3 regions of the Kaistia sp. SLG-1 genome follow, and region 1 is predicted to be linked to each of the others. Evidence: predicted binding sites of a transcription regulator. Region 1 holds the regulator's gene; each other region holds the start of a gene.
The links. Region 1 encodes PhoB, which activates phosphate uptake and scavenging genes when phosphate is short. Its sites were predicted from a motif close to TGTCATNNANCTGTCAT; they were not measured.
Positions count from the first base shown of each region.

Region 2: the regulator PhoB is predicted to act here: its motif matches at 6,116-6,132, upstream of olsB (l-ornithine N(alpha)-acyltransferase).
Region 3: the regulator PhoB is predicted to act here: its motif matches at 3,819-3,835, upstream of AC6HZP_RS16865 (esterase-like activity of phytase family protein).

Region 1 is NZ_AP048544.1:814,121-823,775, reverse strand. It holds gene AC6HZP_RS03705 (Hsp33 family molecular chaperone) at 1-522, opposite strand, end outside; gene argF (ornithine carbamoyltransferase) at 522-1,445, opposite strand; gene AC6HZP_RS03695 (aspartate aminotransferase family protein) at 1,461-2,693, opposite strand; gene AC6HZP_RS03690 (GcrA family cell cycle regulator) at 3,102-3,635, shown strand; gene phoB (phosphate regulon transcriptional regulator PhoB) at 4,081-4,779, opposite strand; gene phoU (phosphate signaling complex protein PhoU) at 4,813-5,529, opposite strand; gene pstB (phosphate ABC transporter ATP-binding protein PstB) at 5,555-6,340, opposite strand; gene pstA (phosphate ABC transporter permease PstA) at 6,337-7,230, opposite strand; gene pstC (phosphate ABC transporter permease subunit PstC) at 7,242-8,195, opposite strand; gene pstS (phosphate ABC transporter substrate-binding protein PstS) at 8,321-9,370, opposite strand; gene AC6HZP_RS03655 (ATP-binding protein) at 9,515-9,655, opposite strand, start outside.
Region 2 is NZ_AP048544.1:94,827-104,481, forward strand. It holds gene hisA (1-(5-phosphoribosyl)-5-[(5-phosphoribosylamino)methylideneamino]imidazole-4-carboxamide isomerase) at 1-599, shown strand, start outside; gene hisF (imidazole glycerol phosphate synthase subunit HisF) at 599-1,387, shown strand; gene AC6HZP_RS00440 (phosphoribosyl-ATP diphosphatase) at 1,400-1,723, shown strand; gene coaA (type I pantothenate kinase) at 1,747-2,700, shown strand; gene AC6HZP_RS00450 (cation diffusion facilitator family transporter) at 2,822-3,721, shown strand; gene grpE (nucleotide exchange factor GrpE) at 3,846-4,445, shown strand; gene AC6HZP_RS00460 (trimeric intracellular cation channel family protein) at 4,459-5,097, shown strand; gene olsB (l-ornithine N(alpha)-acyltransferase) at 5,104-6,051, opposite strand; gene AC6HZP_RS00470 (YifB family Mg chelatase-like AAA ATPase) at 6,442-7,968, opposite strand; gene gshB (glutathione synthase) at 8,085-9,026, opposite strand; gene AC6HZP_RS00480 (YraN family protein) at 9,091-9,495, opposite strand; gene rsmI (16S rRNA (cytidine(1402)-2'-O)-methyltransferase) at 9,446-9,655, opposite strand, start outside.
Region 3 is NZ_AP048544.1:3,667,148-3,676,802, forward strand. It holds gene AC6HZP_RS16820 (MFS transporter) at 1-19, shown strand, start outside; gene AC6HZP_RS16825 (YjiS-like domain-containing protein) at 140-289, shown strand; gene AC6HZP_RS16830 (trypsin-like serine peptidase) at 314-1,282, opposite strand; gene AC6HZP_RS16835 (sterol desaturase family protein) at 1,393-1,962, shown strand; gene AC6HZP_RS16840 (helix-turn-helix domain-containing protein) at 2,017-2,301, opposite strand; gene AC6HZP_RS16845 (XRE family transcriptional regulator) at 2,555-2,878, shown strand; gene AC6HZP_RS16850 (hypothetical protein) at 2,984-3,304, opposite strand; tRNA gene AC6HZP_RS16855 (tRNA-Lys) at 3,469-3,544, opposite strand; tRNA gene AC6HZP_RS16860 (tRNA-Lys) at 3,606-3,681, opposite strand; gene AC6HZP_RS16865 (esterase-like activity of phytase family protein) at 3,906-6,116, shown strand; gene AC6HZP_RS16870 (2-isopropylmalate synthase) at 6,519-8,087, opposite strand; gene AC6HZP_RS16875 (CgeB family protein) at 8,482-9,573, shown strand.

The sequences.
Region 1 (9,655 bases):
GACGATCGTCGGGATCTGCTCGGACTGGGCGAAATAGGCGTGCGCCACCTCTTCCAGGCTGGCGCCGTCGAGCTTGACGATGCCCTGGTAGCGGCTGGTGAACTCGCCCTGGTCGATGGTCATGGCGAGGATGCCGTTGCCGAGTAGCAGCTCCGGCTTCAGCGTGCCCTCCGCCTCCATTGCCGCGACCCGCTCCTTGTCGAAGCGGGCATAGGCGCGGATGTTGCCGGGCGTGCGGTAGTCGACGACCAGCATGTCGACGGGGCCGTCGGTCTGCGTCTGCAGCAGGAACTGGCCCTGGAACTTCAGCGACGAGCCGAGCAGCACGGCAAGGACGACCGCCTCGCCGAGCAGCTTCGACACCGGCAGCGGATAGTCGTGCCGCGCCAGAAGCGCCGACAGCGCCGGCCCCATCTGGATGGCGCGGCCGCGCACGTCCAGCCCCTCGACCGCGAAGGGCAGCACGGCATCGTCGCCGGCCGCGTCGATCGCGCCGGTATCTACGGGTTCAAGTTTTTCCATCAGAGTGCCTCCGGGCCACCCAGGCACCAGGCAAGAATGCCCTTCTGCGCGTGCAGCCGGTTTTCAGCCTCGTCGAAGACGACCGATTGCGGTCCGTCCATCACCTCGGCCGTCACCTCCTCGCCGCGATGGGCGGGCAGGCAATGCATGAACAGCGCGTCCTGCTTGGCGCGCGCCATCAGGCGGGCGTTAACCTGGTACGGCTTCAGGAGATTGTGCCGCCGTTCGGCCTCGTTGTCGCCCATCGAGACCCAGGTGTCGGTGACGATGCAATCGGCATCGGCCGCCGCGTCATGCGGATCCTCGCCGGCGATGACCTCGCCGCCATGCGAGCGCGCCCAGTCGAGCAGGCTGTGCGCCGGCGCCAGCTCCTCCGGCGTCGCGATCTTCAGGCGGAAATCGAAGCGCGCCGAGGCGTGCACCCAGGAGGCGAGCACATTGTTGCTGTCGCCGAGCCAGGCCACCGTCTTGCCGGTGATCGGGCCGCGATGCTCCTCATAGGTGAGGATGTCGGCCATGACCTGGCAGGGATGCGAGCGGCGCGTCAGCCCGTTGATGACCGGAACCGTGGCGTTGCGCGCGAGCTCCGCCAGCGCATCGTGATCGAGGATACGGATCATGATGCCGTTGACGTAGCGCGACATCACCTTCGCCGTATCGGCGATGGTCTCGCCGCGGCCGAGCTGCATCTCGGCGCCGGTGAGCATCAGCGTCTGGCCGCCGAGCTCGCGCATGCCGACGTCGAAGGAGACGCGCGTCCGGGTCGAGGGCTGCTCGAAGATCAGCGCCAGCACCTTGCCGGCGAGCGGGCCGACGCCGTCGAGCGCCCCGTTGCGGGACGCCTTGATGCGCTTCGCGCCTTCCATGATCTGCCGAAGCGTCGCGGAATCGAACTCTGTCAGGTCGAGAAAATGCCGAACCATGATGCCCCGTCCCGCTTATGCGGATTGCCGCGCCGCATCGGCGGCGGCGGCTTCGATTGCGGTGAAGGCGGCGTCCATCCTGTCGATCGCCGCATCGACTTCGGCCTTGCCGATGTTGAGCGGCGGCAGCAGGCGGAGCACGTTGTCGCCGGCGCCGGCCGCCAGCATGTGCTGGTCGCGCAGCGCCGCGACGACCTCGGGGATCGGCTTCAGCGCGTGAATGCCAATCAAGAGGCCCTCGCCGCGAATGCCGTCGGCGACGCCGGGATGGCTGTCGATCAGCCCGCCGAGGCGCTGGCTCAGATAGCGCGCGGTCTCGCGCACATGCTCGAGGAAGCCGTCGGCGAGCACCGCGTCGAGCACGGCATTGCCGACCGCCATCGCCAGCGGATTGCCGCCGAAGGTGGTGCCGTGCGTGCCGGGCGTCATGCCCTTGGCCGCCTCGTTGGTGGCCAAGCACGCGCCGAGCGGGAAGCCGCCGCCGATGCCCTTGGCCGCCGTCAGGATGTCCGGGGCGATGCCAGTCCACTCATAGGCGAACAGCTTGCCGGTGCGGCCAATGCCGGTCTGGACCTCGTCCATGATCAGCAGCATGCCCTCGGCGTCGCAAAGCGCCCGGAGCTCGCGCAGGAAATCGGTCGGGAAGGAGCGCACGCCGCCTTCGCCCTGGATCGGCTCGATCATGATCGCCGCCGTCGCCGGCGTCACCGCCGCCTTGATCGCCGCCATGTCGCCGAACGGCACCTGGTCGAAACCGTCCGCCTTCGGGCCGAAGCCGTCGAGATATTTCTGCTGACCGCCGGCGGCGAGCGTCGCCAGCGTCCGGCCGTGGAACGCGCCCTCGATGGTGAGGATGCGGAACCGCTCGGGCTGGCCGTTGACATAGTGGTAGCGCCGCGCCGTCTTGATCGCGGCCTCGTTGGCCTCGGCGCCCGAATTGGCGAAGAAGACGCGGTCGGCGAAGGAGTTGGCGACCAGCGTGTCGGCGAGCTTCTCCTGGCCGGGGATCCGGAACAGGTTCGACGTGTGCCAGAGCTTGCCGGCCTGTTCGGTCAGCGCCTGCACAAGGACCGGGTTGGCATGGCCGAGCGTGTTCACCGCGATGCCGGCGGAGAAATCGAGATAAGCGTCCCCGTCTCGCGTAAAGACCCAGGCCCCCTCGCCTCGCTCGAACTCGAGCGGTGCACGCGCAAAGGTGTCAAAGAGGCTGGACGAGGTCTTTTTTACGCTGCTATCGGGGGCGTTCATATCCCCTCCTTCGGATGAAACCACGGAAATGGGTGCCAAAAATCAAAAGTGCCACCCGAGGCCGACGCGCCGGGCAGCACCTTTTTGCGTTGCCCTTATATCACGGTCGTGACGTTTTGTGTCAATGAAAACGGCGGCGGAGGGGCCTCGGCGGCGGCTAAGCGATTGACCCGACTCACGGTTCGGGGCCGAGACCGCAAGTTGGGGAAAACGCAAGGATCCACATCTAGGATTCCTGCCGACTCTTGTCACCGAGTCAGGCCATATAGTATCTTAATAACCGTTAAGATACGAAATATCGAGCCGGTACCTCCCCCTGACCCAAGTATCGCGTTCAAAGTCGTCATGCCCCCTGGCCGACGACCGCGACAGGATTCCGGGTATCGCTCCGACCGACAAGGACACGCTATGACTTGGACGGACGAACGGGTTGAGTTGCTGAAGAAGCTCTGGACCGACGGTTTGAGCGCGAGCCAGATCGCCTCGGAGCTTGGCGGCGTAACGCGCAATGCGGTCATCGGCAAGGTACATCGGCTGAGCCTGTCGGGTCGCGCCAAGCCGGCTTCGACGCCGGTGGCTCGCGCCCGCAAGCCTGCGACGACCAGCAATGGCCGATCCGCAACGACGGGCCGCCCCAATCCTGTCAGGCCGCTGGTGGCGGGCAATACCGCGCTGAAGCCGCTCGGCCAGATCGTGCCGGAACCGCGGCGCATGCCCCGCCCGGCCGGCTCGGACGACGTCGTCGTGCCGATCAGCCTGCATGCCACGATCCTCACGCTCACCGAACAGACCTGCAAATGGCCGATCGGCGACCCGAGCACCGAGGATTTCCATTTCTGCGGCCAGCGGTCGAACTCCGGCATTCCCTACTGCGAATATCATTCGCGCGTCGCCTACCAGCCGGTGCATGACCGCCGCCAGAAGAAGGCCGTCGGCGCCTGATCGCGCCGGCCTGACGCTGGCTCCGGCGCCTGGCGCGCCGACGAGACCAGCCGCAATCCCGGCCGTGCCGTCCTCCATCGAGGCGCACGGCCGATTTGTTTTCCGGCCTCCCCTTGCCAACAACAGAAAGCCGCGCCGGGATTCTGTCCCGCACGCGGCTTCTTGTTCTTTAGCTCTTGAAGGCGGATCCGAAGCTCGCCCCTCACCTCTCCCTGAGGGAGAGGTCGACGCACGAAGTGCGGCGGGTGAGGGTTTACGGTCTATCCGGAGGGTTCCCTAAACCCTCTCCCGGACCTGCGGTCCGACCTCCCCCTCAGGGGGAGGCGAAGGCAGGAGGTGGTCCTCCCCGGAAGAAGCCGTGCCGGAGGCAGCCACGGCAGCCCCCCGGACTATCTCGCATCTGGCGACCCTCCCTCAAGGGGAGGGTTCACGCGGAGTGGTTGCCTCAGGCCATCGCGAACTGGTCGTCGAAGGAATAGCCGGAGCCGCGCACGGTGCGGATCGGATCCTTGACGCGGCCGCGGTTCACCGCCTTGCGCAGGCGGCCGATATGGACGTCGACGGTGCGCTCGTCGACATAGACGTCACGACCCCAGACCCCATCCAGCAACTGTTCGCGTGAAAACACGCGGCCGGGGCTCTTCATCAGATATTCGAGCAGGCGGAACTCGGTCGGGCCGAGATGCAGCTCGCGCCCCGAGCGGCGGACGCGGTGCGTCTCGCGATCGAGCTCGATGTCGCCGGCGCGCAGCAGCGTGGCGATCACCTCGGGCCGCGAGCGGCGCAGGATCGCCCGCACGCGCGCCATCAGCTCCGGCACGGAGAACGGCTTGACGACATAGTCGTCGGCGCCGGTGGCGAGACCGCGGATGCGCTCCTGCTCCTCGCCGCGGGCGGTGAGCATGATCACCGGCAGCGTGCGCGTGGCGTCGCGGGCACGGAGCCGGCGGCAGAGCTCGATGCCGGAGATCCCCGGCAGCATCCAGTCGAGCAGCAGCAGGTCGGGCACGGTTTCGAGGAGGCGCATCTCGGCGTCATCGCCGCGCGGCACGACCTCGACCGTGTACCCTTCCGCTTCCAGATTGTAACGGAGGAGGAGGCTCAGCGCCTCCTCATCCTCGACGATCATAACGCGTGGCGTCATTCACGAATTCCTGGGGTGTGGCTGACGATACCGTCAGTTCTTCTCATAGTTGACGGCAGTCGTGCTCGACTCGTCCTGCTTCGGGCGGTCTTCGGCGAGCACCTGGCCGGTGACGACATAGTAGACCGTCTCGGCGATGTTGGTGGCGTGATCGCCGATGCGCTCGATGTTCTTGGCGCAGAACAGGAGATGCGTGCAGAAGGTGATGTTGCGCGGATCTTCCATCATGTAGGTCAGAAGCTCGCGGAAGAGCGACGTGTACATGGCGTCGATTTCTTCGTCGCGCTTCCAGACTTCATAGGCCTGGTCGACGTCGCGGCTCGCATAGGCGTCCAGCACGTCCTTGAGCTGGGTCAGCGACAGCTCCGCCATGTGCTCGACGCCGGTGTTGAAGCGCTTCGACTGGAGCTGGCCATCGAGCGCCATGACGCGCTTGGCGATGTTCTTGGCCAGATCGCCGATGCGCTCGAGATCGCTGGCGATGCGCTGCGCCGCGATGACTTCGCGCAGGTCCATCGCCATCGGCTGGCGCCGGGCGATGATCATGATGGCGCGCTCTTCGCATTCGCGCTGCAGTGCGTCGAGCTTCTTGTCGTCGGCGATCACCTGCTTGGCGGTGGCCGTGTCGACCCGGATCAGAGCACCGACGGCAACGTCGACCAGGCGCTCCGCCATGCCGCCCATCTCGGCGATGCGGCGGGCGACGTCATTGAGCTCTTCGTCGTAGCGGGAAACAATATGTTCGGACATCTCGTGCTCCTACGTCCGCCCGGCCTCAGCCGAAGCGTCCGGTGATGTAGTCCTGGGTGCGCTTGTCGCTCGGCGACGTGAAGATCTTCGTCGTCTCGTCGAACTCGATCAGCTCGCCGAGATACATGAAGGCGGTGTAGTCGGAGACGCGCGCCGCCTGCTGCATGTTGTGCGTGACGATGGCGATCGTGTAGTCGGTCGTCAGCTCGTCGATCAGTTCCTCGATCTTCGCGGTCGAGATCGGATCGAGCGCCGAGCAGGGCTCGTCGAACAGCACGACTTCCGGCCGCACCGCGATGGTGCGGGCGATGCAGAGGCGCTGCTGCTGGCCGCCCGAGAGGCTGAGGCCGCTCGAATGCAGCTTGTCCTTGACCTCGTTCCAGAGCGCGCCGCGCGTCAGCGCCGCCTCGACCCGGCCGTCCATCTCGGAGCGCGAGATGTTCTCGTAGAGGCGGATGCCGAAGGCGATGTTCTCGTAGATCGACATCGGGAACGGCGTCGGCTTCTGGAACACCATGCCGACGCGGGCGCGCAGCATGTTGCGGTCCTGGTCGGGGTTCAGCACGTTCTGGCCGTCGAAGATCACCTCGCCCTCGGCGCGCTGGCGCGGGTAGAGGTCGTACATGCGGTTGAGGACCCGCAGCAGCGTCGACTTTCCGCAGCCCGACGGGCCGATGAACGCCGTGACCTTCTTCTCGTAGAGCGGCAGGTTGATCGTCTTCAGCGCCAGGTTGTCGCCGTAGAAGAACTTCAGATTACGGATCGAGATCTTCTCGGCCATGCCGGCCGTGTTCATCGCGGTCTGGGTCATTTGGAAGCCTTGGGGCTGAGGAAGGCGCGGGCGACGATGTTGAGTGCCAGCACGGTAAAGGTGATGAGGAGGGCGCCGGTCCAGGCGAGCTTCTGCCAATCCGGATAGGGCGACAGCGCGAACTGGAAGATGGTCACCGGCAGCGACGACATCGGCGCGTTGAGGTTGGTGCTCCAGAACTGGTTGTTCAGCGCCGTGAAGAGCAGCGGGGCGGTCTCGCCGGAGACGCGGGCGATCGCCAGCAGCACGCCGGTGACGATGCCGGACATCGCGGCCTTGTAGGCGACGTGGCGGATCATGACCGAGCGCGGCAGGCCGAGCGCCGCGGCCGCTTCACGCAGCTGGTTCGGCACCAGGTTGAGCATGTCTTCCGTGGTGCGGACGACGACCGGGATCACCAGGATGGCGAGGGCGACCATGCCGGCGAGCGCCGAGAAGTGGCCCATCTGGACGACCATGACCTCGTAGACGAACAGGCCGATGACGATCGAGGGCGCCGCCAGCAGGATGTCGTTGATGAAGCGGACGATCGTCGTCAGCTTGTTGTTGCGGCCGTATTCCGACATGTAGGTGCCGGCGAGGATGCCGATCGGCGTGCCGATGATGACGCCGCCGAAGGTCATCAGGAGGCTACCCCAGATGGCGTTCAGCAGGCCGCCGGCCGAGCCGGGCGGCGGCGTCATTTCCGTGAACACCGCCAGCGAGAGGCCGCTGAGGCCCTGGTAGAGCAGCGCGCCCAGGATGAGCACCAGCCAGGCCAGGCCGAAGGCGGTGGCGCCGACGGAGAGCGTCAGCAGGACGGCGTTGCCGCGCCGGCGGCGGCGATAGATCGCCTGGGCGGCGGGCGTCGAGGCGGCTGAATATCCGGTTGTGCTGAGAGTGCTTGCCATGGTCGCGCGCCTCAATTGCCGGCTTTGACGTTCATGCGCAGCAGCAGCAGGCGCGCCGCGGCGAGAACGATGAAGGTGATGACGAAGAGGATCAGGCCGAGCGCGATCAGCGACGAGGTGTAGAGGTCGCCGACGGCTTCGGTGAATTCGTTGGCGATCGAGGCCGAGATGGTCGTGCCGGGCGCCATGATCGAGGCGGAGATCTTGTGGGCGTTGCCGATGACGAAGGTGACGGCCATCGTCTCGCCGAGCGCGCGGCCGAGGCCGAGCATGATGCCGCCGATGACGCCGACGCGGGTATAGGGCAGCACCACCTTGGTGACGACTTCCGACGTCGTGCAGCCGAGGCCGTAGGTCGCCTCCTTCAGCACCGGCGGAACCGTGTCGAACACGTCGCGGGTGATCGAGGTGATGAAGGGCAGCACCATGATCGCCAGGATGAAGCCGGCGGTCAGCACGCCGATGCCGTAGGGCGGGCCGGCGAACAGGCCGTTCAGCACCGGGATCGGCGCGAACACGTCGATCAGGAAGGGCTGGATGTTGGTCTGGAAGAACGGGGCGAAGACGAACAGGCCCCAGATGCCGTAGATGATCGAGGGGATGCCGGCGAGCAGTTCGATGGCGACGCCGATCGGACGCTTCAGCCAGGGCGGGCACAGCTCGGTCAGGAAGATGGCGATGCCGATGCCGACCGGCACGGCGACCAGAAGCGCGATGATGGACGTCACCACCGTGCCGTAGATGGGCGCGAGCGCGCCGAATTTCTCGGTGACCGGGTTCCAGGACTGGGAGGTGAGGAAGCCCAGGCCGAAGGTCGAGAGCGCCGGGATCGAGCCGTGGATCAGCGACAGGATCACGCCGCCGAGAAGCAGCAGGACCAGCGTCGCGGCGCCGAAGGTCAGTCCCCTGAAGGTGGCGTCTCCGGCCCTGAACCGGCGCATGCGTTTCAGCTTGGCATCATCCATGCCGGCGCTGGTCACGCCCGTCATCGCTGCATCGACCATGTTGTTTTCCCGGTTCCGCATACGGAGCCAATATTTGTCACGAGGAAGAAGAGGGGCAGCGCGCCCCTCTTCCTGATCAGCTCGGCTTAGTTGGCCGCGAAGACCGGCTTGCCGTCGGCGCCAAGGATGTCCTTGGCCCAGGTCGCCTTGATGTTGGCGACGACCGCGTCCGGCAGCGGGATGTAGTGCAGCTCTTCAGCCATCTTGTCGCCCTTGTCGTAGGCCCAGTTGAAGAACTTGAGGGCTTCGGCGACGTCGGCCGCGTTGTCCGGCTTGGCGTAGACGAGGATGAAGGTGGCGGCGGTGATCGGCCAGGAGGTCGCGCCGGGCTCGTTCGTCAGCAGGACGTAGTAGCCGGGAGCATTGGCCCAATCGACGTTGGCGGCGGCGGCGGCGAAGTTGGCCGCGTCCGGAGCAACCGTCTGGCCGTCCTTGTTGACGAGCTTGGCGTAGGACATGCCGTTCTGGGCGGCGAAGGCATACTCGACGTAGCCGATCGAACCCTGGGTCTGGCCGACATTGGCGGCGACGCCCTCATTGCCCTTGGCGCCGAGGCCGACCGGCCATTCGACGGCCGAAGCAGCGCCGATCTCGTCAGCCCAGGCCTTCGAGACCTGCGACAGGTAGGTCGTGAAGACGAAGCTGGTGCCCGAACCGTCCGAGCGGCGCACGACGGCGATCGCGATGTCCGGCAGCGTCAGCGACGGGTTGAGCTTCTTGATCGCCTCGTCGTTCCACTTGGCGATCTTGCCCTGGAAGATGTCGGCCAGCGTCTGGCCGTCGAGGACGAGCTCGCCGGGCTTCAGGCCGGGGACGTTGATGATCGGAACCACGCCGCCGATGACGGTCGGGAACTGGACCAGGCCGGCCTTCTCGAGCTCTTCCGGCTTCAGCGGAGCGTCGGAGGCGCCGAAGGTGACCGTCTTGGCCTTGATCTGCTTGATGCCGCCGCCGGAACCGATCGACTGGTAGTTCATGCCGATGCCGGTTTCCTTCTTATAGGCATCCGCCCACTTGGCGTAGACCGGATACGGGAAGGTCGCGCCGGCGCCGGAGATGTCGGCGGCCTGGGCCGAACCGAGGCCGATGGCGGCGGCGAAAAGGCCGGCGGCGAGAGCGAAGTTCTTGAGTTTCACCTGACGTCTCCCTGACGAAGGTTCGGGACTTGCGGTTGCTTGTCCCCGCCGCAGACGACCGGGACGCGAGGGGACCGTAGAGGTCACACGTTATGGTTCTATGACAGTCCCATTACTGTTTTGTGACAGTGCAAGCCCCTGTAATCACTTCACTTTCTCAAGAGCCATCGAATCCGGCACCGCAAGTTGCGTGGTGAATGCGACAGTGAAGGTCGACCCCTCTCCTGCCCGGCTTTCGATCAGAAGCCTGGCGCGGTGCCGGTTGAGGATATGCTTGGCGATGGC
Region 2 (9,655 bases), 720 kb from region 1:
ATGTCGTCGACCTGAACGGCGCCTTCGCCGGCCAGCCGGTCAACGGCGCGGCGGTCGAGGCCATCCTGAAGGCGGTCGAGATGCCGGTCCAGCTCGGCGGCGGCATCCGCGACCGCGCCGGCGTCGAAGCCTGGCTCGACAAGGGCATTTCGCGCGTCATCCTCGGCACGATCGCCGTGCGCGATCCCGATCTCGTCCGCGAGGCCTGTAAGGCCTATCCGGGCCAGGTCGCCGTCGGCATCGACGCGCGGGGCGGCAAGGTCGCGGTCGAAGGCTGGGCCGAGACGTCCGAGCTGACGACGATCGAGCTGGCGCGCCGCTTCGAGGATGCCGGCGTGGCGGCGATCGTCTTCACCGACATCGACCGCGACGGCGTGCTGAAGGGGTTGAACATCGAATCGACGCTGGCGCTCGCGCGCGCCGTCGAGATCCCGGTGATCGCCTCCGGCGGCCTCGCCTCGATCGACGACGTCAAGCGCCTGCTCGAGCCCGATTGCGCCATCCTGGAAGGTGCGATTTCCGGCCGCGCCCTTTATGACGGCCGCCTCGATCCGGCGGCGGCGCTGAAGCTGATCCGCGAAGCGCGGGAGCAAGCCTGATGCTCAAGACCCGTGTCATCCCCTGCCTGGACGTGCATGACGGCCGCGTCGTCAAGGGCGTGCAGTTCGTCGACCTGGTCGACGCCGGCGATCCGGTCGAGGCCGCCAAGGCCTATGACGCCGCCGGCGCCGACGAGCTCTGCTTCCTCGACATCACGGCGACGCACGAAAACCGCGGCACCATTCTCGATGTCGTGGCGCGCACCGCCGAGGCCTGCTTCATGCCGGTGACGGTCGGCGGCGGCGTCCGCGCCGTCGAGGACATCCGCGCCCTGATGCTGGCCGGCGCCGACAAGGTGGCGATCAACTCGGCCGCCGTGACGGACCGCATGATCGTCGCTCGCGCGGCGGAGAAGTTCGGCGCGCAGGCGATCGTCGTCGCCATCGACGCCAAGCAGACCAAGCGCCGCGGCATGAGCGGCGACCACCACGACCGCTGGGAGATCTTCACCCATGGCGGCCGCAAGCCGACCGGCATCGACGCGATCGAATATGCGATCGAAGTCGCGGCGCTCGGCGCGGGCGAGATCCTCCTGACCTCGATGGACCGCGACGGCACGCGCGACGGTTTCGACCTCGCTTTGACGCGGGCGATCGCCGACGCGGTGCCGGTTCCGGTGATCGCGTCGGGCGGCGTCGGCGCGCTCGACCATTTCGTCGACGGCGTCGTCGAGGGCCATGCCAGCGCGGTGCTCGCCGCCTCGGTCTTCCATTTCGGCCAGTTCACCATCGGCGAAGTAAAGTCCCACATGGCGGCGGCCGGCATTCCGGTCCGTCTCGACGGTTAAGGAGGGCAGGGCATGTCGAACTTCACGCTTTCCGACCTCGCCGCGATCATCAGGAACCGCGCCCATTCGGGCGATCCCGGCTCCTATACGGCCAAGCTCGTCGCCAAGGGGCCGTCGCGCTGCGCCAAGAAATTCGGCGAGGAGGCCGTCGAGGCCGTGATCGCCGCGACCGAGCGCAACGCGGCCGACCTGACGTCGGAGGCCGCCGACGTGCTCTACCATCTGCTCGTCATGCTGGAGGCGGCCGACGTGCCGCTCGACGCGGTGATGGACGAGCTCGAAGGCCGCACCCGCCAGACCGGGCTGCAGGAAAAGGCGTCGCGGCCGGCGGAGTGATCCGCGGTCCGGGGAGAATGATCATGGACAAGTCCGCGCGGATCGAGCACGCCCCGCATCGCTATTTCGGCCGCAAGGAATGGGCCGGCCTCCGGGCCGACATGCCGCTGACGCTGACCGAGGACGATCTCGTCCGGCTGCGCAGCCTGAACGATCCGATCTCGATCGACGAGGTGGTGACGATCTACCTGCCGCTGTCGCGGCTCCTCAGCCTCTACGTCGCGGCGACGCAGGGGCTTTACAACGCCACCCGCACCTTCCTCGGCGCGACCGAGGGCAAGACGCCCTTCATCATCGGCATCGGCGGCTCGGTCGCCGTCGGCAAGTCGACCACGGCGCGCGTGCTCAAGGCGCTGCTGGCGCGCTGGACCAACACGCCCAAGGTCGACCTGATCACCACCGACGGCTTCCTCTATCCGAACGCCGTGCTCGAGCGCGAAGGGCTGATGGAGCGCAAGGGTTTCCCCGAGAGCTACGATCTGCCGGCGCTGCTTGCCTTTCTCTCCGACATCAAGGCGGGGCGCGGCAGCGTCTCGGCGCCGGTCTATTCACATCTCGTCTATGACATCGTGCCGAGCGAGCGGGTTACCATCGACCGGCCGGACATCCTGATCGTCGAGGGCATCAACGTGCTGCAGGCGCCACGCCTGCCGCGCGACGGCACGGCGGTGCCCTTCGTCTCCGACTTCTTCGATTTCTCGATCTACATCGACGCCGTCGAGGCCGACATCCGGCGCTGGTATGTCGAGCGTTTCCAGCGGCTGCGCGAGACGGCCTTCCGCGACCCCAACTCCTACTTCCATCGCTACTCGCTGATCTCGGACGAGGAGGCGCTGGCGATCGCCGAGGGTCTGTGGTCGCGCATCAATCGCCTCAACCTCTACGAGAACATCCTGCCGACCCGACCGCGCGCCGACCTGATCCTATCCAAAGGAGAAAGTCACCGGATCGAACAGGTCGCGCTGCGCCGTTTGTGAGGTGTAGCCTGGGTTTTCGGCACATAGGATTGCCACTCGTTCGCAGTTGCGAAGATAGCCGTTGAAGCCTCCTCCGGGCGATGTTAAGGCGCCCGGACCGCTTGAAGGGCCGAGGACGATCATGCCGAAATGGAACGACAGGATTACGCTTGTCGCGCTCAGCTCGATCGTCATCGCGCTGGTCGTGATGGGGCTGAAATATGCCGCGTACTGGAAGACCGGCAGCGTCGCGCTCTATTCGGACGCGCTCGAGAGCATCGTCAACCTGGCGACGGCGGTGGCAGCGTTCTGGGCGATCCGCCTCAGCCACAAGCCGGCCGACAGCGACCACCAGTTCGGCCATCACAAGGCGGAGTATTTCTCCGCCGTGCTGGAAGGCGTGCTGATCGTCGTCGCGGCGCTCCTCATCCTGCGCGAAGCCTGGATCTCCTATGAGGAGAAGCGCGCGCTCGAGAATGCCGGCGTCGGCCTCTCGATCAACCTGATCGCCACCGCCATCAACGGCGCCTGGGCGATGTATCTGTTCCGCTTCGGCCGCCGCCGCCGCTCGCCCGCCTTCATCGCAGAGGCCTGGCACCTGACCAGCGACGTCGTCAGCTCGGTCGGCGTCTTCATCGGCCTCGTTCTTGTGGCGCTGACCGGCTGGATCGTGCTCGATCCGCTGCTCGCCGTCATCGTCGCCGTCAACATCCTCTGGTCTGGCTGGCGCGTCATCCGCGATTCGGTCGGCGGGCTGATGGACCACGCGGTTTCGAGCGACGTCGAGAGCGAGATCCGCGCGGTCATCTCGGCCGAGGCGACCGGCGCCATCGAGGTGCATGACCTCAGAACCCGCAATGCCGGCCGCGTCATCTTCATCGAGTTCCACCTGGTCGTGCCCGGCTCGATGACGGTCGCCGCCGGCCATGTCATCTGCGATCGCATCGAGGCGGCGCTGAACAAGGCGATCGAGGGCTCGGAAGTTCTGATCCATGTCGAGCCCGAGGCCGAGGCGCAGCACCACGGCGTCATCGTGCTCTAGGATCGCCGGATCGGCCGCGCGGCAGCGCTGTCGGGCCTCCGGACGGGCAAGAGCTTGATTTTCTGCCGCAAACTCATGATATCGGGCCTAACCCTTTTGTCCTGATAAAAAGCGAGAGTTCGCCATGTCCGACGATACCCAGTCCGTGCCCCCGACCGAGCCTGCCGTTGAAGCGGCCTCGGCAGAGGCCGACGTCGCCGCGGCGCGCATCGCGGCCCTGGAAGCGGAAGCCGCCGAACTGAAGGACCGTGTCCTGCGCACGGTCGCCGAGATGGAAAACCTGCGCCGTCGCACCGAGCGCGAGGTCGCCGACGCGCGCCAGTACGGCATCGCCGCCTTCGCCCGCGACATGCTGACGGCCGGCGACAACCTGGCCCGTGCGATCGACGCCGTTCCCGACGAGGCGCGCACCGGCAACGAGGCGCTGACCGCCCTGATCGACGGCGTCGAGATGACCGAGCGCGACCTGCAGAATTCGCTCGAACGGCACGGCGTCCGCAAGCTCGAGCCGCTCGGCCAGAAGTTCGATCCGCACCTGCACCAGGCCGTGTTCGAGATTCCGACCGAGGAGCAGCCGGCCGGAACCGTGCTGCAGGTGATGCAGTCCGGCTACGTCATCGGCGACCGCGTCCTGCGCCCGGCCATGGTCGGCGTCGCCAAGGGCCCGGCCAAGCCGAAGGAGCCGAAGCCGGAAAACGACGCCGCCGCGTCCCGCTCCGCCTGATCCGGGAGAGGCCGTGGACGCGTCCCTGCTCTTCGGCCTCGACCTTCTCGGCGTTGTCGTCTTTGCGCTGACCGGCGCGCTGGCCGCCTCGCGCCGGCAGCTCGACATCGTCAGCTTCGCCTTCCTGGCGGCGATTACCGGCGTCGGCGGCGGCACGCTGCGCGACGTGATCCTCGGCACCACGCCCGTGTTCTGGATCGTCCAGCCCGCCTATGTCGTGGTGTGCATCGCGACGGCGGTCGCGACCTTCTTCCTGGCGCCCTTCGTCGAATATCGCTACCGGCTGCTGCTCTGGGCCGATGCCATCGGCATTTCCGGCTATTGCGTGATGGGGGCGGCGCGCGCACTCGATGCCGGCGCCAGCCCGCTCGGCGCCGTCGTGATGGGCGTCGTCACCGCGACCTTCGGCGGCATCATCCGCGATATCGTCGCCGGCGAGCCGTCCGTCCTGCTGCGCAAGGAAATCTACATCACCGCCACGGTGGCCGGCGCCGGCCTGTTCGTGGTGGCGACGCTCGTCGGCGTTCCGTTCTGGCCGGCGGCGTTGCTTGGCGCCTTCTCCGCCTTCTTCGTCCGCGCCGGCGCGCTCACCTTCGGCTGGACGTTACCGGCCTATCGCTCGCGGCCGGGACGTCAGATCCCGCCGCGTTGATCGCCCTCACGCGGCGTAGCGTGTCGCGTCGACGCCGTAGTGGTTGACATAGCGCTCGCTGATCGACTGCACCGGCAGGATGATCAGCACGTCGGTCGTCCCGAACTGGCGGTCGACGACCGCGCCGTCGCCGATATAGGCGCCGAGGCGGAGATAGCCCTTGATCAGCGGCGGCAGGGTCTTCAGAGCGGCCTTCATGTCGATCTCGGCTTCGCCCAGCCGATCCATCGGCACGCCGCGGCCGGCGATGGCGCTCACCGACCATTCGGCCGGGGCGCGGGCATTGTGATGCAGGAAGGAGAGCGGCAGCGCCAGCGCTTCCGGATCCGTGCCCTCCAGCGAGGCGCAGCCGACCATGACGTCGATCTTGTGGCTGCGCACATAGCTCCAGATGCCGTGCCAGAGCAGCTCGACCGTGCGCTTGGTGCGATACGGCTTCAGCACGCAGGAGCGGCCGAGCTCGAGAAAGTTCAGCCGCTGGTGCCGCTCGACGAGCGCGCCGATATCGAACTCGTTGGCCGAATAGAAGCCGGTGTGGCGCTCGGCCACCTCCTGCCGCAGCAGGCGGTAGGTGCCGACGATGGCGGATTCGCCGGCGCTGGTGCGGGTGTCGTGGTCGATGACGAGCAGGTGGTCGCAGATCTTGTCGAAGCCGTCCCGGTCGCGCCGCGACAGCTGCGCCTGCATGTCGGGGATCGCCGACATCTCTTCGTAGAACACCTTGTAGCGCAGCTTCTGCGCCTTCTTGACCTCGCGCGGCGTGGTCGCGAGGCGCACTTCGAGCGAACCGATCCTACCGAGAGGTTCAGGCAATGCGGGGGCAGGGCGAAGGGACTTGGACATCGACAGCTTTATACCGCCGAATACAAGCTGCGATAGTGCCGGCAGGGCCACGGTTGCGCCGGAAATGCGCAGCGCCTCCTGGGATATCGCTGCAAGATCGCGCTTGGCCATCGTCTCTGTCTCCGTCTTCCGCGATGCCGGCTTTTCGGCCGGGCCGTCACCAAAGCACAGGTCTCCGACAGTTTGGTGACGAAGGGTGGCGGCGAAGGGAGGATCGGCCCGGGGCCATGCCGACCCGACGGGCCGCTCCGACAGTTCGGGCCCGGGCGGTGAACCGGCTGGGGCAGGGCGACCTGGCTGCCAGATTGGCCTACCTAAAATGCCCACCCGATATGCCGAGCTGACATGCGGATCGCGTGGCCGGCCGGGCAGCCAGTCCGCTGTTGCGCCGGCACAGGCCGGTCGATGCACCCGGCCAGTCGGCTTGGCGAAATCTCCGGGCCGCGCCGCGCTGGCCCGATTTGAGTGCCGCCCGCCCCGGTCGATCCTGCGGATCGCCAGTCAGGCGGCGGCCAGCACGCGCTCGCCGCCGACCCGGTAGCTCAGCGCTTCGGCCAGATGCAGCCGTCCGACCTGTTCCGCGCCGTCGAGGTCGGCGATCGTCCGCGCCACCTTCAGCACGCGGTGATAGCCCCGCGCGGAAAGCTTCAGCGCCGCCGCCGCGTCCTGCAGCAACCGCGTGCCGGCAGCATCAGGGGCCGCGACGGTCTCGATCAGCGCCGTGGCGCAGCGGGCATTGATGCCGGCGGCCTCGACGCCCCGATACCGCTCGGCCTGGATTTCTCGCGCGACCGCCACGCGGGCGGCCACCGTGGCGCTCGCCTCCGAGGCCGACGCGCCGATCAGGTCGGTCGCCGTGACGGCCGGCACCTCGATGCGCATGTCGATGCGGTCGAGGAAGGGACCGGAGAGCCTCGCCTGGTAGTCGGCCGCGCAGCGCGGGCCGCGCGCGCAGCTATGGCCGGGCTCGCCGGCCAGCCCGCAGCGGCACGGGTTCATCGCCGCGACGAGCTGGAACCGCGAGGGATAGCTGACGCGATGATTGGCGCGGGCGATCACCACCTCGCCCGCCTCCAGCGGCTGGCGCAGTGAATCGAGCACCTGCGGCGTGAATTCCGGCAGCTCGTCGAGGAAGAGCACGCCGTGATGGGCGAGCGACGCCTCGCCCGGCCGCGCGCGGAGCCCGCCGCCGACCATGGCGGCCATCGAGGCGGAGTGGTGCGGGGCGCGGAAGGGGCGGCGATCGGTCAGCTTGCCGCCGATCAGCTCGCCGCCGATCGAGGCGATCATCGAGACCTCGAGCAGTTCCTTCGGCGCGAGCGGCGGCAGGATCGAGGGCAGGCGGCTCGCCAGCATCGATTTTCCCGCGCCGGGAGGGCCGGCCATCAGGAGGTTGTGGCCACCGGCGGCGGCGATCTCCAGCGCCCGCCGCGCGCTCTCCTGGCCGCGGATGTCGGCAAGGTCGGGCAGGGCGCCGCCATCGCGATGGAGCGCCGGCTCGGGCCGGGTCAGTACCTGCGTGCCCTTGAAATGGTTGGCGATGGCGATCAGGCTGCGCGGCGCCAGGATCTCCATGTCGCCGCCGGCCCAGGCGGCCTCCGGGCCGCAGGCGGAAGGGCAGATCAGGCCGCGCCCGATGGCGTTGGCGCCGATCGCCGCCGGCAGCACGCCGGCGACGGTGGCGATGGTGCCGTCGAGCGCCAGCTCACCGAGCACGACGAAGTCGGCCAACAGCTCGCCCGGAAGGACGCCGAGGCCGGCCATCAGACCGAGCGCGATCGGCAGGTCGTAATGGCTGCCTTCCTTGGGAAGGTCTGCCGGGGCGAGGTTGACGATGATCCGCTTCGGCGGCAAAGCGAGGCCGGAGGCATGCAGCGCGGCGCGCACCCGCTCGCGGCTCTCGGCGACCGCCTTGTCGGGCAGGCCGACGATGACGATGCCGGGAAAGCCCGGCCCGATCTGCACCTGTACGTCGACCGGCACCGCCTCGATGCCGTGGAACGCCACCGTCGTGACATGTGCGACCATTGCCCGCCACCCCCGTTATGGGATGACGCTACGTCAACTTGCGGGGTAATACAAGAACAGGTCGTGAACATTCCGCGCCGGCCGTCGGCGCGGATCCTGTTAGCGTTCTGTAAACCTCACCGCTTCGCTTCGACGGCGTCCCAGATCAGCGAGGCGATGTCGGCACCGCCGAAGCGCTTCACTTCGCGGATGCCGGTCGGCGAGGTGACGTTGATCTCGGTGAGATAGTCGCCGATGACGTCGATGCCGACGAACAGGAAGCCGCGCTTCTTCAGTTCCGGCCCGATCGCCTCGCAGATCTCGCGGTCGCGGCGGGTCAGCTCGATCGGCTCGGGGCGGCCGCCGACATGCATGTTGGAGCGGGATTCGCCATCAGCCGGCACGCGGTTGATGGCGCCGACCGCGACGCCGTCGACCAGGATGATGCGCTTGTCGCCGGCGCGAACGGCCGGCAAGTAGCGCTGCACGACATAGGGTTCGCCGCGATAGGCGGCGGAGAAGATCTCGAGCAGCGAGGCGAGGTTCTGGTCGCCCTCGGACAGGCGGAACACGCCGGCGCCGCCATTGCCGAACAGCGGCTTGATGATGATGTCGCCATGCTCCTGGCGGAAGCGGCGGATCTCGTCGGCATCGCGCGAGATCAGCGTCGGCGGCATCAGCTTCGGATATTCGGTGACGAAGATCTTTTCCGGCGCGTTGCGGACTTCGGCGGGATCGTTGACCACCAGCGTCTTCGGATGGATGCGCTCGAGCAGGTGCGTCGTCGTGATGTAGCCCATGTCGAAGGGCGGATCCTGGCGCAGGAACACGGCGTCGAGCGTCGAGAGGTCGGTGCGCTCCTTGTCGCCGAGCGAAAAATGGTCGCCCGGCACGTCGCGGACCGTCACGGTCTCGATCGCCGCCTCGACGCGGCCGTCGTTCAGCGACAGCCGGTCCGGCGTGTAGTGGTAGAGCTTGTGGCCGCGCCGCTGGCCTTCCAGCATGATGGCGAAGGTGGAATCGCCCCGGATGTTGATGTTGGCGATGTGGTCCATCTGGACGGCGACGGAAAGCGACATGAAGGCCCCCAATGCGGAATAGGCCTCTTATGTCGTGTGGCGGGGCCGGATGGCAATGCCGCCGTCAGGAATCGGAAGCGAAAGCGTCGACGATGTGGTGCGGCAGCCGCCGTGGCAGAACCGCGACGATGTCGAAGCGCAGCGTCAGCCCGGCCGCCTGCGGGTGGCGGGCGAGGAAGCTCTCCGCCGCGCGGAGAAGGCGGTTTCGCGCCGCCGGGGTGATCGCCAGGATGGCGGCGTCGAGGGTGCGCCGCGCCTTCACCTCGACGAAGACCAGCATGCCGCCGCGCCGCATGACGAGGTCGATCTCGCCGAGCGGGCTGCGGAAGCGTCGGGCGACGGTGCGATAGCCCTTCAGGTTGAGATAGAGGGCGGCGACCGTTTCGGCGAAACGGCCGCGTCGTTCGGAAACACGGCGGTCAGGCCGCGCCATCTTCGTCGCGATCCGCATCGGGATCGTCGTCGTCATCCGCGTCGCCGGCGGCTTCCGCCTTCAGCTCCAGCGCGCGCTGGTAGAGGTCGCGCTTCGGCATGCCGGTGGCCGTCGCGGCAAGCGCCGCCGCCTCCTTCAGCGGATGGTTCTCCAGGAGCCGCGCCAGCAGCGTGTCGACTTCGTCGGCCCTCGGCTC
Region 3 (9,655 bases), 2.4 Mb from region 1:
GGTGATGCATATCGGCTGAGGCGAGGCCAACGCCGGCCGACCAGCCTTCCGTAACGTGATGCCGGTCACATCCAGCGGCGCGATTTTCTCCTATTCAGCCTCACCGGCCCATTCCGACCGGCGATGAGGAGAAATCACCATGACCCGCACCACCTCGAGCCTGACCCGCTGGCTGCGCCAGCGCCATGCCCGCAACCTGCTGCTGGCGATGGACGACCGCATGCTCGCCGATATCGGCGTCGCGCGTTCGGAAATCGATCTCTATGTCAGCGGCGCGCGTGAGCGTTGATGCGTCGACCGCTGAGTCGCCGCATCAGAATCCGCCGGCGGCGACTGCGCGGCCGGCGCTCAGAATGGCAGCGTCGGTCCCGAGCGCCGTCGTGACGCTGCCGCCCTTCTCGTCATACGGCGCGCCCTTGAAGCGCGGATCACGCCACGGGCCGGTCGTGATCGTGATGCCGCGAAACGCCAGCTCGCCATTGACGCGCGAGAGATGCATGCCGCCGGACGAGGCGCCGGTCGCGTCGCAATCCGTACGGAAGAACGAGGTCGCCGCCGCCGAGCGCGACTTGTCGATCGCCCGCCGCACGCGGCATCCCTGCGCCACCGGGACGTCGCGATCGACTTCCTTCTCCATATCCGCCGGATGCGCCGTGATGACGATCAGCTTGTCGCCGTTCTGGACGGGCACGTCGGGCTTGACCGGAAACGGCACCGCGCCGGCGAGCGGCTCGACCAGCCGGACGATCGCCCAGTCATTGTTCGAGCCCGCCTTCGGCTTCTTCGAGCCGAACTGCGTGTTGTCGTCGACCACCAGGTCGATCATCGGCCCACCGGGGCTCTGCGGCCGGAAGAAGCATTTCCAGCGCCGCTTGCCCGAGGGCTCGAAGAAGACGTGCGCGGCGGTCAGGATCTGCTGGTTGGTCAGGAACAGCGCCGCCGATCCCACCGAGGGCGACGGCGACAGGCAGCCCACATAGCCCGACACCTGACGGATCCGGCCAATCTCGCCGCGCGACAGCCCGAGCGACGGACCGATCGTCAGCAGCGAATCGCGGTCGTCCTTGCCGTCGATGATGTTGACGCGCTGGAAAAGCGGCGGGCCGGCATCGCGCATCAGCGTCCCCGCCGCCGGGACGGCGATCTCGAGGGCCCGGGCCAGAACGGGCGTGCCGACCATGACGGGAAGGGCGAGGAGGACCGAGAAAAGGAGCGTGCGCATGGCGCAGACCATGCCATGCGGCCGACCCTGCGTCACCTCCGGCACGTCCAAGGATTTCATCTCGCAAACATATTTGTCGCGCTGGGCGGTTCGGCCCTTGTAGTCCAGCCGTTAAGCTGGCTCAATTCATCGGGCGCTCGAACAAACCTGCCATGGACTAGGTTTTCGAAATGCAGTTGAGACCGGTCACCTATTATGCCGACTTCATAGTCTACCCAGCCACCCTGGTCGCCCTGCTTGTGGCAGCCATTGTCTGGCACGGAACCGTCAATCCGCTGATCTGGATCGCCGCATATGCGGTCGGTCTCTTCGTCTGGACGCTGGCGGAATATCTGATCCATCGCGGCGTCCTGCACAATGTCATCTACTTCCGCGACCTGCACGAGAAGCACCACGCCGAACCGACCGACCTGATCGGCACGCCGATCTGGCTGAGCTTCCTCGTCATCGCCGCCGCCGTGTTCTGGCCGAGCTGGTGGCTGTTCGATCTCGGCGTCGCGAGCGGCTTCACCGCCGGCGTCGTCACCGGCTATGTCAGCTACAGCTTCATCCACCATGTGCTGCACCATTGGCACATGCCGCATGACAGCTATCTCTACCGGGTGAAGCGGCGGCATGCCCTCCACCATCACAGCGAGGTCGAGGGCAATTTCGGCGTGACGACGCTGTTCTGGGACCACGTCTTCGGCACCGCCCTGCCCGAGCGCCCGGCCCGCCCCGCGCCGGCCCGGCGCAAGTAGCCCCGGAGCGGCCAGCGAAGCCTGCCTGCGGCGCCCAGCGTGCCGCCTCGCGCTCTAGTCGTCGTTGGCGGAGCTCAGTTCCTCCGGGCGCTTGCCCTCGTCGGTCTGGAGCCGGCCGAGACGGACGCCGGGGCCGCCCTCGAGCATCTGGCCGTCGGCCTCGAAGATCAGGCCCAGCGCCTCGAACACGCCACGAAAGACGGCGTCGACCCGGGGCGCGACGAGCTCGCCGCTCTCGAACCGCAACACGGTCTCTTCCGGCACGCCGGCCCGGCTCGCCAGATCCCCGGCGCTCCAGCCGAGCGCCGCGCGCGCCATCCTGCATTGAACGCCATTCATCTATTCGCACCCTCGTTCATGGATCCCGGACAATAGACCACCACCCCGGCGCGACGGCAATCGCCGCTTCACTGTATGAAACGCTGTGGTTTCACTACCCCCTGAAAGCGGTTGAGGCAGCACAACCATCATCCTGAGGTGCCCGGCGAAGCCGGGCCTCGAAGGAGGGTCCGGGGAACGCCGGATGCGCTCACCGGGGGTTGCGAGCCCTCCCCGCCCGCACCATGATCGGAGCGCAAGCCAAGGAGACGACATGTTCGAGCCCCCTTTCCTGACCGGACGCCTGATCGCCGCGGGCCGCGCGCTGACCGGCATCAGCCTCGACGTGCTGGCGAAGGCCGCCGGCCTCGATGCCGAGACGATGCGCCTTGCCGAGGACAGCGGCAGCGCCTGCCTCTCCTCGGCCGAAGAATCGGCGGCGATCATCGAGGCGCTGGAGCGATTCGGGGCGGTGTTCCTGGCGGAGGGCGACGGGCTCGGCGCCGGCGTGCGGCTGAAATTCACACGCCTCGACGTCAAGCAGATCACCCGCATGGAAGGCGAAGGCGGCCCGGCGGGCGATGACGACGTGCCGTGAGGCCTCGCCGGCCAAGCCGATCAATGACGTCGCACCACTAGAGGCGCATCGACTGGGGAGCAGCGGACCGCTGTGTCTCTGGCTCGAGGCGAAGAGTACGAAGTGCTAGCGACGGAGCGCCCCGACCACTACGCCGGTGATACCCTGAACGCCAGCCACCAGGAAACCGATCACCAGGAACGGACAGGCAAGAGCTATCGCCTGCCACCAAGGCCAACCCCAGCCGTAGATCATCCCGTAAACGGCGATGACAATCATGGCCAACGTTCCCAACTGCCCGGTGAAAAACACCGCTACAAATGCCAGGATCGAGGCGGCCCTTCCAAGACCGAACCAGACATCCAAGCCTTCAAAGAAGGCGACTGCCTGGAAGAGAAACAGACCCACATAAAGACTGAAAAGAAGAATCCCGCCGACAACGTGCATAGCCCACCCCACCAAAGAATCAGCTACCGAGCCTCACGATAAATCAGCAGGAAAAGAACAAAAGGCCGTCGTGTGAGACCTTCTAGCGGGGCTCACGGGTCTCAAGCTTTTTGTTGCCCTTGAAACGAAAAGGCCGCCGGTCATGGACCGACGGCCTTTCGAAGTGGTGGGTGCACTAGGGATCGAACCTAGGACAAGCTGATTAAGAGTCAGCTGCTCTACCAACTGAGCTATGCACCCATTCGCAGCAATCAGGGAGCAAAAACAATCAGGCTCCGCGACCGGCGAAAGGTCGGTAATTTGGTGGGTGCACTAGGGATCGAACCTAGGACAAGCTGATTAAGAGTCAGCTGCTCTACCAACTGAGCTATGCACCCAATCCCTGGCGGCGCCGAAGCCTGCGCTGCGACGCCCGGAACGACGCGGTATGTAGCAAAGCGTTTCCGGCCTGTCCAGCCGCCCGTTCACCGGGCTGTGGAAATCTTCGTGAGGGCGGCCGCAAGCCTCGGGAAACCGTCATTTCCACGTCATGCGCGGCCGGTCTATTGCCCGCAATCCAAGGCGTCCCTGCCACGGACAGCTCTGAAAAGATTGAGGAAACATGCTCAAGCCGATCCTGCGCAGCGCGCTCACCGCCACGCTCCTCGCTGGCACCGCCCTCGCCTCCAACGCCAGCGAACACTTCAACCGCATCGCGACCTTCCATGTCGTCGACAACCTGCCGAAGGATGCCGACGCCAAGAAGAAGACCGTCGCCGAGATCATCACGGCCACCGCCGACGGCAACACGCTGGTCTATACCGACAGCCCCGGCGAGCGGATCGGCCTGATCGACATCACCGATCCGAAGGCGCCGAAGCCGGCCGGGACGGTGGCGCTCGGCGGCGAGCCGACCTCGACCGTGGTCGCCGGAGGCATCGCGCTGGTCGGCGTCGTCACCTCGAAGTCGAAGAGCGAGCCCTCGGGCCATCTCGCCATCGTCGATCTCGCCACAAAGACGGTGAAGGCGACCTGCGATCTCGGCGGCCAGCCGGATTCGCTTGCCAAGAGCCCGGACGGCAAGTTCCTCGCCATCGCGATCGAGAACGAGCGCGACGAGGAGATCAACGAGGGCGCCCTCCCGCAGCTTCCGGGTGGAAATCTGACCAGCTTCGCGATTGGCGCCGACGGCTCGGTCGATTGCGCGACGAAGACGGTCATCGACGTCACCGGCCTCGCCGCGATCGCGCCGGAGGATCCGGAGCCCGAATTCGTCGACATCAACGACAAGAACCAGGTCGTTCTCACCCTGCAGGAGAACAACCACATCGTCATCGCCGACCTCGCCACGGGCAAGGTCATCAAGCACTTCCCGGCCGGCACCGTCGACCTCGACGGCATCGACGTGAAGAAGGACGGCGTGATCGACCTCTCCGGCAAGATGACAAACGTCGCCCGCGAGCCGGACGGCGTGCAGTGGATCGACGACGAGCGCTTCTTCACCGCCAATGAAGGCGACTGGAAGGGCGGCTCGCGTGGCTTCTCGATTTTCAAGTCGGACGGCACGCTCGACTATGATTCGGGCACGGCGCTCGAATACGAGACCGTCCGCCTCGGCCACTATCCGGAAAAGCGCAACAAGAAGGGCAACGAGCCGGAGGGCGCCGAAGTCGCCACCTTCGGTTCGGACAAGCTCATCTTCGTCGGCTCCGAGCGGGCCTCCCTGATCGGTGTCTACAAGGACGAGGGCGCAGGCAAGGCGCCGACCTTCCTGCAGGCGCTGCCGGGCGGCATCGGCCCGGAAGGCCTCTACGCCATCCCCGCGCGCAACCTCTTCGTCACCGCGTCGGAAAACGACCTGCGCGAGGACGGCCTGATCGGCTCCGTCGTGACGATCTATGAGCGCAGCGACGCGCCGGCCGCCTATCCGACCATCGTCTCGGCCGACAAGAACGGCAAGCCGATCGGCTGGGCCGCCCTTTCCGGTACGGTCGCCGACGCCAAGGAACCCGGCAAGCTCTACGCCGTCATCGACAGCGCCCAGTCGATCGGCCGGATCCTGACGATCGACGCCACCAAGACCCCGGCAGTCATCACCGACGAGATGACCGTCACCAAGGACGGCAAGCCGGTCGAGCTGCTGGACCTCGAAGGCATCGCGCTTGCGAGCGACGGCGGCTTCTGGCTGGCCTCGGAAGGCAATCCCGAGCGCGAGAAGAACAAGACGCAGTCGTCGCTCGTCCGCGTCGACGCCAAGGGCGTCGTGCAGGAAGAGATCGCCCTGCCGGAAGCACTCGCGGCGCATGCTACCCGCTTCGGCTTCGAGGGCGTGACGGTGGTCGGCTCCGGCGCCGACGAGACGGTCTGGGTCGCCGTGCAGCGCGAATGGAAGGACGACCCGAAGGGCTTCACCAAGCTCCTCGCCTACAAGCCCGCCGCCAAGGCATGGGCCGCCGTCCACTACCCGCTGGACAAAGCGGAAAAGGGCTGGGTCGGCCTGTCCGAGCTGACGGCGGTTCCGGGCGGCCTCGTCGCCATCGAGCGCGACAACCAGATCGGTCGCGACGCGAAGATCAAGAAGCTGACCTTCGTCTCGCTCGACGGCGTCAAGCCCGCCCCGCTCGGCGGCGAGCTGCCCAAGGTCGTCAAGAAGGACCTGCACGACTTCCTGCCGGCCCTCAAGGCGACCAACGGCTACGTCCTCGACAAGATCGAGAGCTTCGCCCTCGACGCCGAAGGCAACGGCTTCGCGATCACCGACAATGACGGCGTCGACAGCCACTCCGGCGAAACGCAGTTCCTCCGCCTCGGCAAGATCGCCCTGCCGAAGTAAGGCGATCTTCGGACCAGCGAGTCGGCGTCCTGCGAAAGCGGGGCGCCGTTTTTGTTTATTTGGAAGGGCCGCTCGTCGGCAGGAGGCCGCGGCTTCCGGTGCCCGGCGACATTGGCATTCCAACCCTCGCCGTCATCCCGGGCAAGCGAAGCGCGACCCGGGATCCATTCAGCCGGGTTGGCCGCCACGCGAAACGCCCGATGACGCCGCTGTATGGATCCCGGCCTTCGCCGGGATGACGCCGGAGGTGGACGACAGCGGGCGAACCATTCCACCCCCCTCCCCGAAAACGCCAAGGGCGTTTTCGACCCTCCCTCGGGGGGAGGGTTCAAGCGGAGCCTACAAAAACAAAAACGGCCGCGTCATCGACGCGGCCGTTGGCATTCAAAAAAGCAAACCCGATCAGGCGTTGACGGCCTGGGCGTGCTGGCGCTGGCGCTTCACCATCAGCTTGTTCAGCGACGAGAGATACGCCTTGGCCGAGGCGACCATCGTGTCCGGGTCGGCGCCCTTGCCGGTGACCGACTTGCCGTCCTCCTCGAGCCGGACCGAAACCTCGGCCTGCGCGTCGGTGCCCTCGGTGACGGCGTGCACCTGGTAGAGCGACAGCGTCGCGTCATGCGGCACGATCGCCTTGATCGCGTTGAAGATCGCGTCGACAGGGCCGTTGCCGGAGACTTCCTTGGTGACGTGCGTGCCTTCGACGTCGAGGCTGATGATCGCCTTGGCGGCGCCGCCGGTGCCGGCGATGACCGTCAGCGACAACAGGCGGATCGACTCGGCGGCGGTGGCCACCTCGTCGCCGATCAGCGCCTCGATGTCCTCGTCATAGACGTGCTTCTTGCGGTCGGCGAGGTCCTTGAAGCGCTTGAACGCGTCTTCCAGCTGGTTGTCGCCGACTTCGTAGCCCAGTTCCTTCAGCTTGGAGCGGAAGGCGTGGCGGCCGGAATGCTTGCCCATGACCAGCGAGGTCGCCTTCACGCCGACGCTCTCCGGCGTCATGATCTCGTAGGTCTCGGCGTTCTTCAGCATGCCGTCCTGGTGGATGCCGCTCTCATGCGCGAAGGCGTTCCGGCCGACGATCGCCTTGTTGTACTGGACCGGGAAGGCCGAGACGTTGGAGACGAGCTTCGAGGCACGAGTCAACATGGTGGCGTCGATGCGCGTGTCGTAGGGCATGACGTCGCGACGGGTGCGGATCGCCATGACGATCTCTTCCAAGGCCGCATTGCCGGCGCGCTCGCCCAAACCGTTGATCGTGCATTCGATCTGCCGCGCGCCGCCGGCGATGCCGGCCAGCGAGTTGGCGACCGCGAGGCCCAGATCGTTGTGGCAATGGGTCGAGAAGATCGCCTTGTCGGAATCCGGCACGCGCTCGATCACTTCACGGAACATCGCCGCATATTCTTCCGGCACGGCATAGCCGACCGTATCGGGCAGGTTGATCGTCGTGGCGCCGGCCTTGATGGCGGCGTCGACGCAGCGGACGAGATATTCGATCGGCGTGCGGGTGGCGTCCATCGCCGACCACTCGACGTCCTCGACCAGGTTGCGCGCCTGCGCGACGGTGGCCGAGATGATGTCGAGCACCTGCTCCTCGGTCTTGCGCATCTGGTGCGCCAGATGGATCGGCGAGGTGGAAACGAAAGTGTGGATGCGCGAGCGCTTGGCGACGCGGACTGCCTCGCCGGCGCGGATGATGTCGCCGGAGATGGCGCGCGCCAGGCCGGCGATGGTGACGCCGTCGCCGGCGCGCTTGGCGATCTCGTGCACGGCCTCGAAATCGCCCTGGCTGGCGATCGGAAAGCCGGCCTCGATGATGTCGACGCCCATCTCCTCCAGCAATTCGGCGACTTCGAGCTTCTCCTCGAAGGTCATCGAAGCGCCGGGGCACTGTTCGCCATCGCGCAAAGTGGTGTCGAAAATGACGATCCGGTCCTTGTCGGAGGACGAATTCGTGGTCGCGGTCATGTTGGTCTTCCTTGTCGGCGGCCCGGCACGCGAATGGTGCTCAGGGCATGAATGGCGGAGGTCTTCGCGTTCATTCCCCTGAGTGCCCGCCCGTCACGGGGCAGCCGACGCTCAGGGGCGTCTAAGGAGAAGAAGACCACGGAGAGCGGACATGGCGCGGCCGGTCGCGTCGAACGCAACCCGGTCATCGGCACCATGAACTGAAAAGAGCTGCACGCTCTCGCCCTCATCTACAATCCGCGGACGGCTCGGCGTCGCGCCGGCGTCCAGACTGGAAGACCTTTAGCAAAGGATTCCGGTTTCGCGCAAGGCGGCAATCAAACCGCAGCCGTTTCAGTTGCGCGGAGTTTTCGCGGATTGCTATAGAGCGCGGGAACCACGGGACAAGGCGACCATGACCGTCGATCCAGCACGAACGAACGACGGCGCCGGCAAGCTGCGCATCCTCGAGATCAATACGAGCCTGTTCCGGGTGGCCGCGCCCGACCAGACCGATTTCCACTGGGCCGCCCGCAAGCCCGACGGACAGCTGAAGCGGCTGTTCGGCCCCGCCGCCTTCTTCCGCGCGCTGAAGAAGCTGCGCAGCGGCGGCTATGATCTCGTCGTCGTCGACGGCGCGCCGCTCCCCGCCTGGCATCCGCGCACCTGGCTGACGGCGCTGCGCGACTATCACATCCGCGCGCCGCAGGCCCTCTTCGCCATCGCCGCCGCGCGGCTGCTGCACCATTTCCATTCCGTCCCGGTCGCCGTCATCGACGTCAACGACTCGTTCGGCATCGGCCGGCACAATTTCGGCCTGATCGACCGCTGCCACAGCTATTTCAAGCGCGAGCTGACCGCCGATCGCTGGCAGGTGTTCTTCAAGTCGAGCCATTGGGACCTGCCCGGCCGCCGCTGGCGCTCGCAGAAGAGCGCGCAGCGCCGCATGACCAAGCTCAAGCCGATCCATCTCGGCTATCCCTCGCAGCCGACGATCGAGCCGACGACGGAAAAGACCTCCGACGTCTTCTTCGCCGGCGACCTCTGGCCGAACAGCACGGTGCGCACCGACGGCATAAAGGAGCTGCTGGCGCTGCGCGACGAGGGCTATGTCATCGACGTGCCGGACCAGCCGCTCGACCGCAAGGCGTTCCACCAGCGCCTGGCGGCCGCGCGCCTCGCCTGGTCGCCGATGGGCTATGGCTGGGACTGCTACCGCCACTATGAGGCGAGCGAGCTCGGCACCGTGCCGCTGATGAACTATCCGACCATCCTGCAGCATCGCCCGTTCCGCGAGGGCGAGCACGGCTTCTACTATTCGGTCGAGCCCGGCGGCCTCTCCCGCGCCGTCCGCGCCGCGCTGAAGGATCCCGCCCGTCTTGCCGAGATGGCGATAGAGGCGAGGGCCTACACGCTCACCCACCACACGGCCCGCGCCCGCGCGGAATATGTCGTCGCGACGGTACTGGGGAAGAAACTGGACGGGAGTTTGGCCGACGAGGCCTGATCGGGTCGGAAGGCTCGCTCTCCCGCATCCCCACACTCCCCGTCATCCCTGCGAAAGCAGGGATCCATTCATCCACGCCTGA